Regions from separate parts of the Pseudomonas sp. Eqa60 genome, predicted to be linked through region 3. Evidence: predicted binding sites of a transcription regulator. Region 3 holds the regulator's gene; each other region holds the start of a gene.
What was found. Region 3 encodes FliA, which starts transcription of late flagellar genes. Its sites were predicted from a motif close to CTAAAGTTTNNNNNNNNNNNGCCGNTAA; they were not measured.

Region 1 (5,164 bases), 2.7 Mb from region 3:
TGGCTGTTCGAGGTGGGCTTGCAACGCTACCTGGAAGCCGGCCTGCGCAACGACAGCGAGAGCCTGCTGCTGGCCCTGGTGCGCGGCCCTCAGGGGCTGCAGCTGGATGAACGGCGTCTGTCGCCGGCCTACCAGCGGCCGTTTTCGGGGCACTATTTCCGTATCGATTTTGCCGATGTGCACTGGCGCTCGCGCTCACTGTGGGACCAGGAACTGCCGCAACTGGAGCGCGCCGGCCTGCAGGGCAACCTGCAACTGGGGCCGGAGGGCCAGCAACTGCTGGTGCTGCGCAGCGACTACAAGCGCCTCGGGCAGTCGATCTCCATCAGCGTGGCCCAGGACTACACCCCGGTGCGTGAAAGCTTCCAGCGCATGCGCCAGATCGGCCTCGGGCTGGGGCTGGCCGGGCTGCTGCTGATCCTGCTGCTGCAACGCCTGACCGTGCGCCGCGCCCTGCGCCCGCTGGAGACCGCCCGCGAGCAGATCGCCCAGTTGCAACAGGGCCAGCGTTCGCAACTGGATGCCCAGGTGCCGGTGGAACTGGAGCCCCTGGTGGCGCAGATCAACCACTTGCTGGCCCATACCGAAGACAGCCTCAACCGTTCCCGCAATGCCCTGGGCAACCTGGGCCATGCCTTGAAGACCCCGCTGGCGGTGCTCCTGAGCCTGGCGTCGAGCCCCAGGCTCGACGGCCACCCCGAGGTGCGCAGGATGCTCCAGGAACAGTTGGAGCAGGTGCAGCAGCGCCTCAATCGCGAACTCAACCGCGCGCGGCTGGCGGGGGATGCGCTGCCCGGGGTGCTGTTCGAGTGCGATGCCGAGCTGCCGGGGCTCCTGGCGACCTTGAACATGATCCATGGCCTGCACCTGGAACTGAGCTACCAGGCGCCACCGGGGCTGCGCCTGCCCTGGGACCGGGAAGACCTGCTGGAGCTCTTGGGCAACCTGCTGGACAACGCCTGCAAATGGGCGGATGCCCAGGTGCGCCTGAGCGTGGAAGAGCGGCCGCAGGGCTTCTGCCTGGCGGTGGACGACGACGGCCCGGGCATTCCCGAAGCGCGGCGCGATGAGGTATTCGGCCGGGGCACGCGCCTGGATGAACAGACCCACGGCCACGGGCTGGGCCTGGGCATCGTGCGCGACATCGTCGACGCCTGCGGTGGAACCCTGAACCTGGGGGAAAGCGAGTGGGGCGGCTTGCGGGTAGAGATCGAACTGCCCAGACGCTGAACTTGCCGGGCGCCAGGTTCGGCGCCCGTGATGGCTATCGCAGCCTGCGGCAGCGGGGTCAGACGCGGAACTGGTCCATCAGGCTCTGTTGCTGGTTGGCCAGGCTGTTGAGCGACTGGCTGACCCGCGCCGATTCATTGGCCTGCTCCGACAGCGATTCGGTGACATCGCGAATGGTCGCCACGTTGCTGTTGATCTCTTCGGCCACCGCGCTCTGCTGTTCGGCGGCGCTGGCGATCTGCAGGTTCATGTCGCTGATCACGGTTACCGCATCGCCGATCTGGCGCAGGGCGGTGACCGCCTGGCCCACTTGTTCGACGCTGCCCTGGGCCTGGCGATGGCTGTTGTTCATCGAACCCACCACCTCCCGCGTGCCGTTCTGCAGTTGCTCGATCACCTGGCGGGTTTCTTCCACCGACTCCTGGGTGCGCTGGGCCAGGTTGCGCACCTCATCGGCCACCACCGCGAAGCCGCGGCCGGCTTCCCCGGCGCGAGCGGCTTCGATGGCCGCGTTCAAGGCCAGCAGGTTGGTCTGCTCGGCGATGGCGCGGATCACTTCCAGCACCGAACCGATCTGCTCGCTGTTGGCGGCCAGGCCTTCGACCTGGGTCATGGCGGCGCTCATGTCGGCGGCCAGCAAGTCGATGCTGCGGGTGGTGTGGTCGATCACGTTCAGGCCCTGGCGGGTGGCCTGGTCGGCATCCCGCGCGGCCTGGGCGGCCTGGGCCGCGCTGCGGGCCACGTCCTGGGCGGTGGCGCTCATTTCATGGGAAGCGGTGGCCACCTGGTCCACCTGGCGATACTGCTGCTCCATGCCGGCGCTGGTCTGGGTGGCGATGGCCGAGGACTGGTCGGCGGTGCCGCGAGCGTCCTGCACCGAGCGTTTTACCTCGGCGATGATCGGCTGCAGCTTGTCCAGGAAGCGGTTGAACCAGCCGGCCAGTTGGCCCAGTTCGTCCTGCTTGTCGTAGGCCAGGCGCCGGGTCAGGTCGCCTTCGCCGCTGGCGATGTCTTCGAGCATGTGGGCCACGCCGAGGATCGGCCGGGTCACGCTGCGGGCCATCAGCCACACCAGCAACAGGCCCACCACCGCGGCCAGCAGGCCCAGGCCGAGCTCGATCAGGGTGCCGCTGTTGTTGCGCGCATCCAGCTCGCTTTTCAGGGCTTCGGCCGGGCCTACCAGGACTTTTTCCGGCACATCCAGCAGTACGCCCCAGGCCTTGCCACCGGGGATCGGGGTGAAGGGCGCCAGCACCTTGAGTTCACGGTTGCTGTGCAGGCTCTGGGTCTGGGTGCTGTTGGCCAGCAGGCGGATCAGCTCGGCGCCGTTGGTGGTGTCGACGCTGTCCAGGCGCTGGCTGAGCTTGCTGGCGTCCGGGCTGTAGCCGGCCAGCAGGCCCGCCGGGCTCAGGATGCTGACGTTGGTCTGGCCGGCATAGAGGCGCTTGCTGGCGCTCTGGCTGATGGCCTGGAGGCTGTTGAGGTTGATGTCCACCGACAGCGAAGCGATGACTTTGCCGTCCACCATCAGCGGGAAGACGATGCTGGTCATCAGCACCTTCTGGCCGTCGATGTCATAGAAGTAGGGTTCGATCACGCAGGGCTTGAGGGTGCTGCGCGGGCAGGTGAACCAGGCGTTGGCCGGCTGGCCGCTGGGGCCGGTGCGGGTGTCGCTCATGTCGCTTTCGGGCAGTGACATGGAGGTCAGCTTGCCCGGGGTGGGTTGGGACCAGTACAGGGCGAAGCGGCCCTTTTCGTTGCTGCCCAGTTCGCTCTGGCCGCCGAACAACTCGTCCTTGCCGTCCAGGGCGTTGGCTTCGAACACCAGGGACAGGCCCAGCAAGTCGGGGTTGGCCTGCAGCGCCGACTTGACCTGGCGGGTCAGGTCCTCGCGCAGGTCGAAGGCGTCGAGGAAGCGTTTCTCGGCCTGTTCCCGCAGGAACAGCACCTGGCGCGAGAAGCCGTGGCCGTATTGATAGGCGTCCATGAATTGCTGGCGAATGCCCAGTGCCTGGACTTCACCCTGGGCCTCGATCCGCGCCTGGGCGGCTTCGTTGAGCATCTCCATGCTCGAGGCCTTCACCAGCTCGGAGCTGTGCTCCATGCGATACAGCGAAAGCCCCACCAACAGCGACACGATGCCCAACAGGCAGAGTCCGGCCAGCAAGGTGATTTTCCATTGGATGGAAAGTTGTCTGAGCGACATGGAGACGTCCTTTATTCGATAAATATCTGAGACTTTGCACTGTAGCGGCCGACCAATGGCGTTCTTTAAACGCTTGTTCGAAATAAACCGCGAGGCGCTGGGGCTGCTGTGCAGCCCAGTGCGAGCAAGCTCCCTCGCCACGGGTACGGGGTTGGTCTTGGGGGCTTTACGAGCAAGCTCGCTCCTGCGGGCGGCGGGGTGCGGGGTTTTGACAAGCCGGGTCGGCTGCTGCAAAGTGCGCCCCCCTAATAAGAACCTCTTTCATTTCGATGTCGGCAGCCCGCTGCCTTCCGGTCGGTCACAGGCTTTTGCGCCATTTTTAGCGGCGCAGTAATGAGGTAACGATGATTAACGCAGTAATTGCCGCGGTTGGCGTAATGCTGGTGCTCAGCCTGTCCCGCGTGCATGTAGTGATCGCCCTGATCATTGGCGCCCTGGTGGGCGGCCTGGCCGGCGGCCTGGGCATCGAGGCCACGCTCAAGGCCTTCAATAGCGGCCTGGGGGGCGGTGCCACCGTGGCCATGTCCTACGCCTTGCTCGGTGCTTTCGCCGTGGCGATTGCCAAATCCGGGCTGGCCCACGCGTTGGCGGACAAGATCCTGCTGCTGGTGGACCGGCAGGACGCCAACGGCGGCGGCCAGGTCAAGTGGCTGCTGATCGGCCTGCTGTGGGTGGTGGCGATTGCCTCGCAGAACATCCTGCCGATCCACATTGCCTTCATTCCGCTGCTGGTGCCGCCGCTGCTGTATGTGCTGACCAAGCTGCAACTGGATCGCCGGCTGATCGCCTGTGTGATCACCTTCGGCCTGATCACCCCCTACATGTTCCTGCCGGTGGGTTTCGGCAACATCTTCCTCAACGAAATCCTCCTGGCCAACGTGGCCCGCAGCGGCGTCGATATCAGCCAGGTCAACGTCACCCACGCCATGGGCATTCCCGCCCTGGGCATGCTTTGCGGCTTGCTGCTGGCGTTCTTCAGCTACCGCAAGAAGCGCGTCTATGACCTGGACCGCATCGAGAAGGTCGAGCAGGTGGCGGTGCAGTACAACCCGCGGACCCTGCTGGTGGCCGCGGCGGCCATAGTCGCGGCGTTCGTGATCCAGCTGCTGCTGGACTCGATGATTATCGGTGCCTTGTGCGGTTTTCTGATTTTCTCGGTGTCGGGCATCGTGCGCTGGCGCGAGACTGACGACCTGTTCACCGAAGGCATGAAGATGATGGCCATGATCGGCTTCATCATGATCGCCGCCTCGGGGTTCGCCGAAGTGATGAAGGCCACCGGCGAGGTCAATTCCCTGGTCCAGGCCTCGGCGGCCTGGATCGGCCACAGCAAGGGCGTGGGCGCCTTGCTGATGCTGCTAGTGGGCCTGCTGGTGACCATGGGCATCGGCTCGTCGTTCTCCACGGTGCCGATCCTCGCGGCGATCTTCGTGCCTTTGTGTGTGCAACTGGGCTTCAGCCCTCTGGCCATCGTCTGCATCGTCGGCACCGCCGGTGCCCTGGGCGATGCCGGTTCGCCGGCCTCGGACTCGACCCTGGGACCGACCTCGGGCCTGAATATCGACGGCCAGCACCACCACATCTGGGACACCGTGGTTCCGACCTTCCTGCACTACAACCTGCCGCTGCTGGCCTTCGGCTGGGTGGCGGCCATGGTCCTCTGATCATCTCGCTCTCGTAGAAGCCGGGGGTTGTCGTAGGAGCTGGCTTGCCAGCGAAGGCATCGCC
Region 2 (5,164 bases), 1.1 Mb from region 3:
CGATCCAGGTCATCGACGGCCGCGAACAGGAAGTCGCGATCAGCGCCTTGCGCCTGGGTGACCTGGTGCTGGTCAAGCCCGGCGAGCGCTTTCCGGTGGACGGCGAAGTCATCGAAGGCCAGAGCCATGCCGATGAAGCGCTGATCAGCGGCGAGAGCCTGCCCGTGCCCAAGCAACCCGGCGACAAGGTCACCGGTGGCGCCATCAACGGCGAAGGCCGGCTGCTGGTGCGCACCCTGGCCCTGGGGGCGGAAACCGTGCTGGCGCGGATCATTCGCCTGGTGGAAGACGCCCAGGCCGGCAAGGCACCGATCCAGAAACTGGTGGATAAAGTCAGCCAGGTGTTCGTGCCCACTGTCCTGGTGCTGGCGCTGATCACGCTGGTGGGCTGGTGGCTGTACGGCGCACCGCTGGAAACCGCGGTGATCAACGCCGTGGCGGTGCTGGTGATCGCCTGCCCTTGCGCCCTGGGGCTGGCCACACCCACGGCGATCATGGCCGGCACCGGCGTGGCGGCCCGCCACGGCATCCTGATCAAGGATGCCGAAGCCCTGGAGCGGGCCCACGAAGTCAGTTCGGTGGTCTTCGACAAGACCGGCACCCTGACCTCCGGCACCCCGCGCATCGCCCATATGCAGGCGGTGGAAGGCGATGAAAACAGCGTGCTGCAACTGGCCGGTGCCCTGCAGCGCGGCAGTGAGCACCCTCTGGCCAAGGCCGTGCTGGACCTGTGCCAGGAACGCCAACTGCCGGTGGCTGACGTCAGCGCCAGCCAGTCCCTCACCGGGCGAGGCATCGCCGGCACCCTGGAGGGCCGCCAACTGGCCCTGGGCAACCGCCGCCTGCTGGAAGAAAGCGGCCTCAACCCCGGCGACCTGGCCCAGGCGGCCAGGGACTGGGAACACGAAGGCCGGACCCTGTCCTGGCTGATCGAGCAGAGCCCGCAATCCCGGGTGCTGGGACTGTTCGCCTTTGGCGACACCCTCAAGCCCGGCGCGTTGCAGGCGGTGCAGCAACTCAATGCACGGCATATCAGCAGCCATTTGCTGACCGGCGACAACCGCGGCAGCGCCAAGGTGGTGGCCGACGCCCTGGGCATCACCGACGTGCACGCCGAAGTGCTGCCGGCGGATAAGGCGGCCACGGTGGCCGAGCTGAAAAAGACCGGCGTGGTGGCCATGGTCGGGGATGGTATCAACGACGCCCCGGCCCTCGCGGCGGCGGACATCGGCATCGCCATGGGCGGCGGCACCGACGTGGCCATGCATGCGGCCGGCATCACCCTGATGCGCGGCGATCCACGGTTGATCCCGGCGGCCCTGGAAATCAGCCGCAAGACCTACGCGAAGATTCGCCAGAACCTGTTCTGGGCCTTCGTCTACAACCTGATCGGCATCCCGCTGGCGGCCTTCGGCCTGCTCAACCCGGTGCTCGCCGGGGCGGCCATGGCGCTGTCCAGCGTCAGCGTGGTCAGCAATGCGCTACTGTTGAAAACCTGGAAACCCAAAGACCTGGAGAACGCCGAATGAACATCGGCCAAGCAGCCCGAAAGAGCGGCCTGAGCGCCAAGATGATCCGTTACTACGAGTCCATCGGCCTGCTCAAGCCCGCCCATCGCAGTGACAGCGGCTATCGCCTGTATGGCGATGACGACCTGCACAGCCTGGCCTTCATCAAGCGCTCCCGGGACCTGGGGTTTTCCCTGGAAGAGGTGGGCAAGCTGCTGACCCTGTGGCAGGACCGGCAGCGGGCCAGCGCCGATGTGAAGGCCCTGGCCCGCCAGCATATCGACGAGTTGAACCAGAAGATCCGCGAGCTGGCAGGGCTACGCGACACCCTGCAGGACCTGGTGGAGCACTGCCAGGGCGACCACCGCCCGGACTGCCCGATCCTCAAGGAACTGGCCTCGGGCAGTTGCTGCGGATCCTGAGCCTGTGACCTGCCGGCCCATGTAGCCGCTGCCGAGCACTGGGCGAGGCTGCGAAAAGGCCCGCAGGACCTTGCTTGGCGATCTCCCGCCAGACCTCGGCGCCCTCAAGATCCCTGCGTCCCTTCGGGCCGTGCGCAGCCTTCGGCAGCGGCTACAAGATGCAAGGTGCAAGGTGCAAGGGGCCAAGGGGCCAAGGGGCCGGGTAGTTTGCGGGAATGAAAAATCCGGCCAAGGCCGGATTTTTTTATGGCATCACTGCATCCAGGGCGGAGGCGGTGGTTCTTCGGATTTGCCCGGCGGCACATCATCCGCCGCGCGTACTGCCTGGCGACGCTCCTCGTCCAGGCGCGCCGCTTCGATCTCGCGGATCACGCTGCCGACATCCGCCAGTTCTTCGGGGTCGTCGAACTCGCCGGTCAGCACGCTGCCCGGATGCAAGGTGCCAGCCTCGTACAGGGCCCACATTTCCTTGGCATACCGAGTGCCCTTGAGTTCCGGGGCAAAACGCCCGAAATAGGACGCCATGTTGCCGACGTCACGCTCCAGCATGCTGAAGGCATGGTTGTTGCCGGCAGCATCCACCGCCTGGGGCAGGTCGATGATCACCGGGCCATCCGGAGTCAGCAGCACGTTGAACTCGGAAAGGTCACCGTGCACCAGGCCGGTACACAACATCAGCACGATCTGGGAAATCAGGAAGGCGTGATATTCACGGGCCTGGTCCGGTTCCAGCACCACATCGTTGAGCCGCGGTGCCGCATCGCCGTACTCGTCGGCCACCAACTCCATCAACAGCACACCTTCGAGGAAGTCGAACGGCTTGGGCACCCGCACCCCGGCATTGGCCAGGCGGAACAACGCCGCCACTTCGGCGTTCTGCCAGGCGTCCTCGGTTTCCTTGCGCCCGAACTTCGAGCCCTTGGCCATGGCCCGCGCCTGACGGCTGTTACGAACCTTGCGCCCCTCCTGATACTCCGCCGCCTGACGGAAACTGCGTTTGTTCGCCTCCTTGTAGACCTTGGCGCAACGTAGCTCGTTGCCGCAGCGCACCACATACACAGCTGCCTCTTTACCACTCATGAGTGGGCGCAGCACCTCGTCTACCAGACCGTCTTCGATCAGCGGTTCAATGCGTTTTGGAGTCTTCATCAGCTTTTATTGTGGGTCCCTTGTTACCAAACACGCGAAAGTCACTCGTTATACGGCAATCCTCCCACGACGGGAAAGGGCTGCCGACCACCGAGCGACAGCAATGCACTCAATGTGCCAGATCAATCCATCGACGCCGCCAAGGATCATAGCCGAGACGGCGTCCGCAACCGTCCATCAGTGGCACTCAGGCCAGCCCCTTCGCGGGCCTGCCCGCGGAAGTTTTTTTCTGCCTGCGGCTCAATATTGCCCGGCGCCAGCCGAAGCCCTCAGAGAGACAGGGAGTTTGTCCGACAATCCAATAAAGACGTCAGCCACCGGCCAAGGTTCGATCGCCGCGGGCTCGACTTCACCCCAGGGATGCAATCAGCGTCATCTTTCAAGCTGCCGATAAATCCGCGAGTCGCCTGCACTTCGTGGTCTTACAAAAAACTGGAGCGCGGATGAACATCAAACAGAAATTGACCTGGGCCTTTGCCGTCATCGCCAGCCTGCCCGTGGTGCTGGTAGCCACGCTGGTGGTGATCAACCTGCGCAGCGAGGCCGAAAACACCTTCGTCGACGGCAGCGGCCGCGAGATCCGCCAAGTGGCCAACGCCATGCAGCTGTTCTTCGAAGGCATCAGCCAGAACATCGATTACCTGGCCGCTCAACCCTTGATCACCCAGGCCGGCGACAACCTCAAGACCTGGATGAGCGCCGATGCCGCGAAGGCCCCGGAAGGCGAGCAGGACAAACGAATCTTCGAGCTGTTCGCCGCCATGGCCGCCAGCCATCCTGCCTATTCCTATGTGTCCTATGGCGTGAGCAACGGCGGATACGTCTCCTGGCCCGCCGACCTGAAGCTGGCCAACTACGACCCCCGCGTACGCCCCTGGTACAAGACCGCCCAGGCCAACCCGGGCAAGACCCTGCGCACCGAGGCCTATTACTGGGCCAGCGACGATGCGGTGCTGGTCAGCACCGTGCGCTCGCTGGCCAACCAGTTGGGCCCCCAGGGCGGCGTGGTCGCAGTCGACGTGTCGCTCAAGCAGCTCACCGAGATCGTCAAACAGATCAAGCTGGGTGAATCGGGCTACCTGATGCTGATGGAAAACAACGGCACGGTGCTGGTGGACCCCAAGCAGCCGGAGCACAACTTCAAGGCCCTGGGCAGCCTCGGCGAGGGTTACGCGCAACTGGCCAAGGCCGGCAAGGGCCTGGTGCAGGTGGAACTGGGCGGCGAGCACTACATGGCCAACGTCTGGCCTTCGGAGCAACTGGGCTGGACCTTCATCGGCCTGATCAAGCAGAACGAAGTCATGGGCGCGGCCACCCAGCTGACCTGGATCATCGCCGGTATTGCCGCGATCCTGGCGGTGCTGTTCGCAGTGCTCGGGGCGAGTTTCGCCAGCCTCATCGTGCGGCCGATCCGCGGCGTGGCCAGTGGCCTGGAAGGCATTGCCCAAGGCGAAGGCGATCTGACCCGCAGTCTGAATATCCGTGGCAGCGACGAAACCGCGCAGTTAGCCAACTGGTTCAACCAGTTCCTGGCGGCAATCCGCAACCTGATCCAGAGCATCGGCCAGGCCGCGCAGAAGATCCTCGCCACTTCCCACAGTTCGACCCAGGTCTCCAGCGACATGGCCGAAGCCGCCGGGCGCCAGCGCGAAGCGGTGGACATGGTGTCCACCGCCTTCCACGAAATGGTCGCCACCGCCAACGAAGTGGCCCGTTCCTGCAGCCAGGCCGCCGAGTCGGCGGACAGTGGCCAGCGCCAGGCCCGGGAAGGCCAGCAGCAGATCGATGACGCGGTGCACAGCGTCGATCGCCTGAGCCAGGAGATCGAACAGTCGGCGCAGTCGATGCAGCAACTGGAACGCGACAGCACCGACATCCAGTCGATCCTCGGCACCATCCGCTCGATCGCCGAACAGACCAACCTGCTGGCGCTGAACGCGGCCATCGAGGCCGCCCGGGCCGGGGAGCAGGGTCGCGGTTTTGCCGTGGTGGCCGACGAGGTGCGGGCCCTGGCCAAGCGTACCGCCGACTCCACTGCCGAGATCGACGGGCTGCTGGGCAACCTGGCCAAACGCACCAGCGCCG
Region 3 (5,164 bases):
TCCAGCTCGACCAGTTGTTCGGACAGTTGCTCTAGAATCTCGCCGGCCTCAACCAGGAAATCCTGAAGGATCTCTTCATCGGCGCCGAAGCTCATTAATGGGTGCTCCTAGAATCCAAGGCTGGAAAGCAAATCGTCTACATCGTCCTGACCGGACATAACGTCTTCCCGTTTATCGGCATGAATCTGCGGACCTTCACCCTTGGCGAGATGTTTTTGCGGATCTTTTTCAGCGAGGATCGATTCACGGTCATGTTCGATACCGGCGAAACGATCGACCTGGCTGGCCATCAAGACGAGTTTGAGCAGATTGCTTTCGACTTCCGTGACCAACTGGGTCACACGCTTGATCACCTGACCGGTCAGGTCCTGGTAATCCTGCGCCAGCAGAATGTCGTTGAGGTGGCCGGAAACGGTACGGGTTTCCTGTTCGCTGCGCGTCAGGAAACTGTCGACCCGGCGCGCCAGCTCGCGAAACTCTTCAGCGCCGACCTCGCGCCGCATGAAGCGCCCCCAGTCTGCGCTCAAGGCCTGGGCTTCAGTGCTCAAGCCGTTGACCAGCGGGGTGCTGCTCTCCACCAGGTCCATGGTGCGGTTGGCTGCGGCTTCCGTCAGCCGGACCACATAGGACAGGCGCTCAGTGGCATCCGTGATCTGTGAAACTTCCTCGGCTTGCGGCATGTGCGGGTCAATCTGGAAATTGACGATCGCGCTATGCAGCTCGCGGGTGAGCTTGCCCACTTCCTGGTACAGGCCGCGGTCACGGGTCTGATTGAGCTCATGGATCAATTGCACCGCTTCGCCGAACCGGCCCTTTTCAAGGCTCTCGACCAGTTCCAGCGCATGTTTTTTCAGGGTCGACTCAAAGTCGCCCAGTGAAGATTCGTTATGCTCCATAGCTCCCCCGTGGCGGAATGGCTACGCGTCTCAACCGATGCGTTCGAAGATTTTTTCGATCTTCTCTTTCAACGCCTGAGCCGTGAATGGTTTGACGACATAGCCGTTTACGCCGGCCTGGGCAGCTTCGATGATCTGCTCGCGCTTGGCTTCAGCAGTCACCATCAATACCGGCAGGTGCTTGAGTTTTTCATCGGCGCGCACGTGGCGCAGCAGGTCGATACCGGTCATGCCCGGCATGTTCCAGTCCGTTACCAGAAAGTCGATGCTCCCGCTGTTGAGTACCGGAATGGCGGTAGTGCCATCGTCGGCCTCGACCGTGTTGGTGAATCCCAGATCACGCAACAGGTTCTTAATGATCCGCCGCATCGTTGAAAAGTCATCAACGATGAGGATTTTCATGTTCTTGTCCAATTCGACCTCCAAGCAGTCTTAAACGCATCCAGCACCTGAACGCGCCATTCAATCAATCCGGCATAACACACAACGACTGCATGGAGCACATACTGCAAGACCGGTGCAGCGCTTGCTTCACCGGTCCTGAACGCAGTGTCCCCACACTGCCTGTCAGCGCGCTCGCCACTCCCCCAAACGCCCCCGCAAACGGGCTGCGCACTGGCTGTGTAACTGGCTGACCCGCGATTCGCTGACCCCCAGGACCTCACCGATCTCCTTGAGGTTCAGCTCTTCGTCGTAGTACAGCGCCAACACCAGTCGCTCGCGCTCCGGCAAATTGGCAATCGCATCCGCCAACGCGGCCTGGAAGCGTTCATCCTCCAGGTCCCGTGACGGCTCGAGATGAGCACTGGCGCCATCCTCATGCAGCCCTTCATGCTCGCCGTCCTGCAACAGGTCGTCGAAACTGAACAGGCGGCTGCCCAAGGTGTCGTTCAAAATCCCGTAATAATCGTCGAGACTCAATTGAAGTTCGGCCGCAACTTCATGATCTTTAGCGTCACGACCGGTTTTAGCTTCAATTGCGCGAATCGCATCACTGACCATGCGCGTATTACGGTGCACCGAACGCGGCGCCCAGTCGCCTTTACGAACCTCGTCGAGCATCGCCCCACGGATACGGATACCCGCGTAGGTTTCGAAACTCGCCCCCTTGCTCGCGTCGTATTTGGTCGACACTTCGAGCAAACCGATCATCCCGGCCTGAATCAGGTCTTCTACCTGAACACTGGCCGGCAACCGCGCCAGCAGGTGATAGGCAATACGCTTGACCAGAGGCGCGTAGCGCTCGATCAATTCGTACTGGCTGTCACGCGCCGACTTCTTGTAGAGGTTGTAGCCACTGGCAGTCATAGCACCGGTCCCGCTGTTTGATGCACTAGCCGCTCGACAAAAAACTCCAGATGCCCGCGTGGGTTCGCCGGCAACGGCCAGGTATCGACTTTTTGCGCGATGGCCTTGAACGCCAATGCACACTTCGAACGAGGAAAGGCTTCATAGACCGCACGCTGCTTTTGCACGGCCTTGCGTACGCTTTCGTCGTAGGGAACTGCGCCGACGTATTGTAAGGCCACGTCCAGGAAGCGATCCGTGACCTTGGTCAATTTTGCAAACAGGTTGCGACCTTCCTGAGGGCTCTGAGCCATGTTGGCCAGGACCCGGAAACGGTTCATGCCGTAGTCGCGGTTGAGCAGCTTGATCAGCGCGTAGGCGTCCGTGATCGAGGTCGGCTCGTCGCACACCACCAGCAGTACTTCCTGGGCCGCGCGGACAAAGCTGACTACCGAGTCACCAATACCCGCAGCGGTGTCGATCACCAGCACATCGAGATTGTCGCCGATATCGCTGAAGGCCTGGATCAGGCCAGCGTGCTGCGCAGGGCTCAGGTGCACCATGCTCTGGGTGCCCGAGGCGGCCGGTACGATGCGGATGCCTCCAGGCCCCTGGAGCAGCACATCGCGCAGTTCGCAACGACCCTCGATGACGTCGGCCAGGGTATGTTTGGGAGTCAGGCCCAGCAGGACATCGACATTGGCCAGTCCCAGGTCGGCATCCAGCAGCAAGACCCGCCGGCCGAGCTCAGCCAGAGCCAGGGACAAGTTCACTGACACATTAGTCTTGCCGACGCCACCTTTGCCGCCGGTCACCGCAATCACCTGTACGGGATGCATGCTGCCCATGTTCTTTCTTTACCTTGTCTTACTTAGACGGGGCCACATAACTGGCTGCGCGTTCACCATTGGAACAATGCATGGCAGACCATCGATGTAGATACACTGCAATCTATTCATGATTACCTCAGCCAACCCGTTTGGACGGGCTGTGGTAAAGGTCAGCGAACATGTCGGCCATGGCTTCCTCGCTGGGTTCTTCCTGCATCTGTACGCTTACCGCGCGACTCACCAGCTGATGCCGGCGAGGCAGGTGCAGATCGTCAGGAATCCGCGGACCATCAGTGAGATAGGCAACCGGCAGTTCATGACTGATGGCCAGGCTCAGCACTTCGCCAAGACTGGCTGTTTCATCAAGTTTAGTCAGGATGCAACCGGCCAGGCCGCAGCGTTTGTAGCTGTGGTAGGCGGCGGTCAGCACCTGTTTCTGGCTGGTGGTAGCCAGTACCAGATAGTTCTTCGCACGAATGCCACGACCGGCCAGGCTCTCCAGTTGCATGCGCAACGCCGGATCGCTGGCCTGCAGGCCGGCGGTATCGATCAGCACCACGCGCTTGCGCAGCAGCGGATCCAGTGCCTGGGCCAGGGACTGGCCCGGGTCCACATGGGTCACCGACACATTGAGGATGCGCCCCAGGGTCTTGAGCTGCTCCTGGGCGCCGATGCGGTAGCTGTCCATGCTCACCAGGGCAATGTTCTGCGCCCCGTACTTGAGCACGTAGCGCGCCGCCAGCTTGGCCAGGGTGGTGGTCTTGCCCATGCCGGCCGGGCCGACCATGGCGATCACGCCGCCCTCTTCCAGAGGCTCGACTTCCGGGGTCTGGATCATTCGCGCCAGGTGCGCCAGCAACATGCGCCAGGCCTGACGGGGTTCGTTGATTTCGGTAATCAGTGCCAGCAGGTCGCGGGCCAGCGGGCCCGACAGGCCGATGCGCTGCAGGCGACGCCAGAGGTTGGCCTGCTCCGGACGGCTGCCCTGCAATTGGCTCCAGGCCAGGGAGCCGAGCTGCACTTCCAGCAGTTCGCGCAGACCGTTGAGCTCGAAACGCATCGAGTCCAGCGCCCGCGTATCGGCAGGTGGCGCTGCAGGAGCCGGCGCCGGGCGCGGACGCTCGGTCAGGGTCGGCTCGATCAGGGGCTCGGCCGCGGTCAACGGCAGGCCGGCGAACAGCTGGCGATTGGTGATCGAGGCACTGTCGCCCTCGCCCCGCAGGCTTAGTTCGGCCTGGGCGGTGACAATCCGCGACTGGGTCTTGCGCAGCTCGTCCTCGAGTTCCATGTTCGGAACCCGTGGCGACAAGGCCGACAACTTGTAATCCAGCGCAGCCGTCAGCTCGACACCGCCGGCGATCCGCCGGTTGCCGATGATGGCGGCTTCAGCGCCCAACTCATCACGAACCAGTTTCATGGCCTGACGCATATCGGCGGCGAAAAAACGCTTAACTTGCATAACCCACTACCTCAGCCGTTGGGCCCTACTGTCGCAACGATGGTCACTTGCTTGTTGTCCGGAATTTCCTGGTACGCCAGCACATGCAAACCCGGGACGGCGAGACGGCCGAACCGCGAGAGCATGGCGCGGACCGGCCCCGCTACCAACAGAATCACCGGTTGACCTTGCATCTCTTGACGCTGCGCCGCATCGATCAGCGAACGCTGCAGCTTCTCTGCCATGCTTGGCTCCAGCAGAACGCCTTCTTCCTGGCCTTGTCCTGCCTTCTGCAGACTGCTGAGCAAAATTTGTTCCAACCTTGGCTCCAAGGTGATCACAGGCAGCTCAGACTCAGTGCCTACAATGCTTTGGACGATGGCACGAGACAATCCGACGCGTACCGCGGCAACCAAAGCGGCAGTATCTTGACTCTTGGCGGCATTGTTGGCGATGGCTTCGGCAATGCTGCGGATGTCGCGTACCGGCACCTGCTCGGCCAGCAGCGCTTGCAGGACCTTGAGCAACTGCGACAGCGACAGCACGCCCGGCACCAATTCCTCGGCCAGCTTCGGCGAACTCTTGGACAACACTTGCAGCAACTGCTGGACCTCTTCGTGGCCGATCAGTTCGCTGGAGTGCTTGTACAGAATCTGGTTCAAGTGGGTGGCGACCACGGTACTGGCGTCCACCACGGTGTAGCCCAGGGACTG

Region 1: the regulator FliA is predicted to act here: its motif matches at 3,478-3,505, upstream of KI242_RS20975 (methyl-accepting chemotaxis protein).
Region 2: the regulator FliA is predicted to act here: its motif matches at 3,319-3,346, upstream of KI242_RS03625 (methyl-accepting chemotaxis protein).

Annotation. Positions count from the first base shown of each region.
Region 1 is NZ_AP024342.1:4,641,293-4,646,456, reverse strand. It holds gene KI242_RS20980 (sensor histidine kinase) at 1-1,230, shown strand, start outside; gene KI242_RS20975 (methyl-accepting chemotaxis protein) at 1,289-3,436, opposite strand; gene KI242_RS20970 (Na+/H+ antiporter NhaC family protein) at 3,784-5,100, shown strand.
Region 2 is NZ_AP024342.1:823,194-828,357, reverse strand. It holds gene KI242_RS03640 (heavy metal translocating P-type ATPase) at 1-1,529, shown strand, start outside; gene cueR (Cu(I)-responsive transcriptional regulator) at 1,526-1,930, shown strand; gene KI242_RS03630 (PA4780 family RIO1-like protein kinase) at 2,183-3,079, opposite strand; gene KI242_RS03625 (methyl-accepting chemotaxis protein) at 3,523-5,164, shown strand, end outside.
Region 3 is NZ_AP024342.1:1,927,907-1,933,070, reverse strand. It holds gene KI242_RS08720 (chemotaxis protein CheA) at 1-95, opposite strand, end outside; gene KI242_RS08715 (protein phosphatase CheZ) at 108-896, opposite strand; gene KI242_RS08710 (chemotaxis response regulator CheY) at 927-1,298, opposite strand; gene fliA (RNA polymerase sigma factor FliA) at 1,464-2,204, opposite strand; gene fleN (flagellar synthesis regulator FleN) at 2,201-3,031, opposite strand; gene flhF (flagellar biosynthesis protein FlhF) at 3,150-4,472, opposite strand; gene flhA (flagellar biosynthesis protein FlhA) at 4,484-5,164, opposite strand, start outside.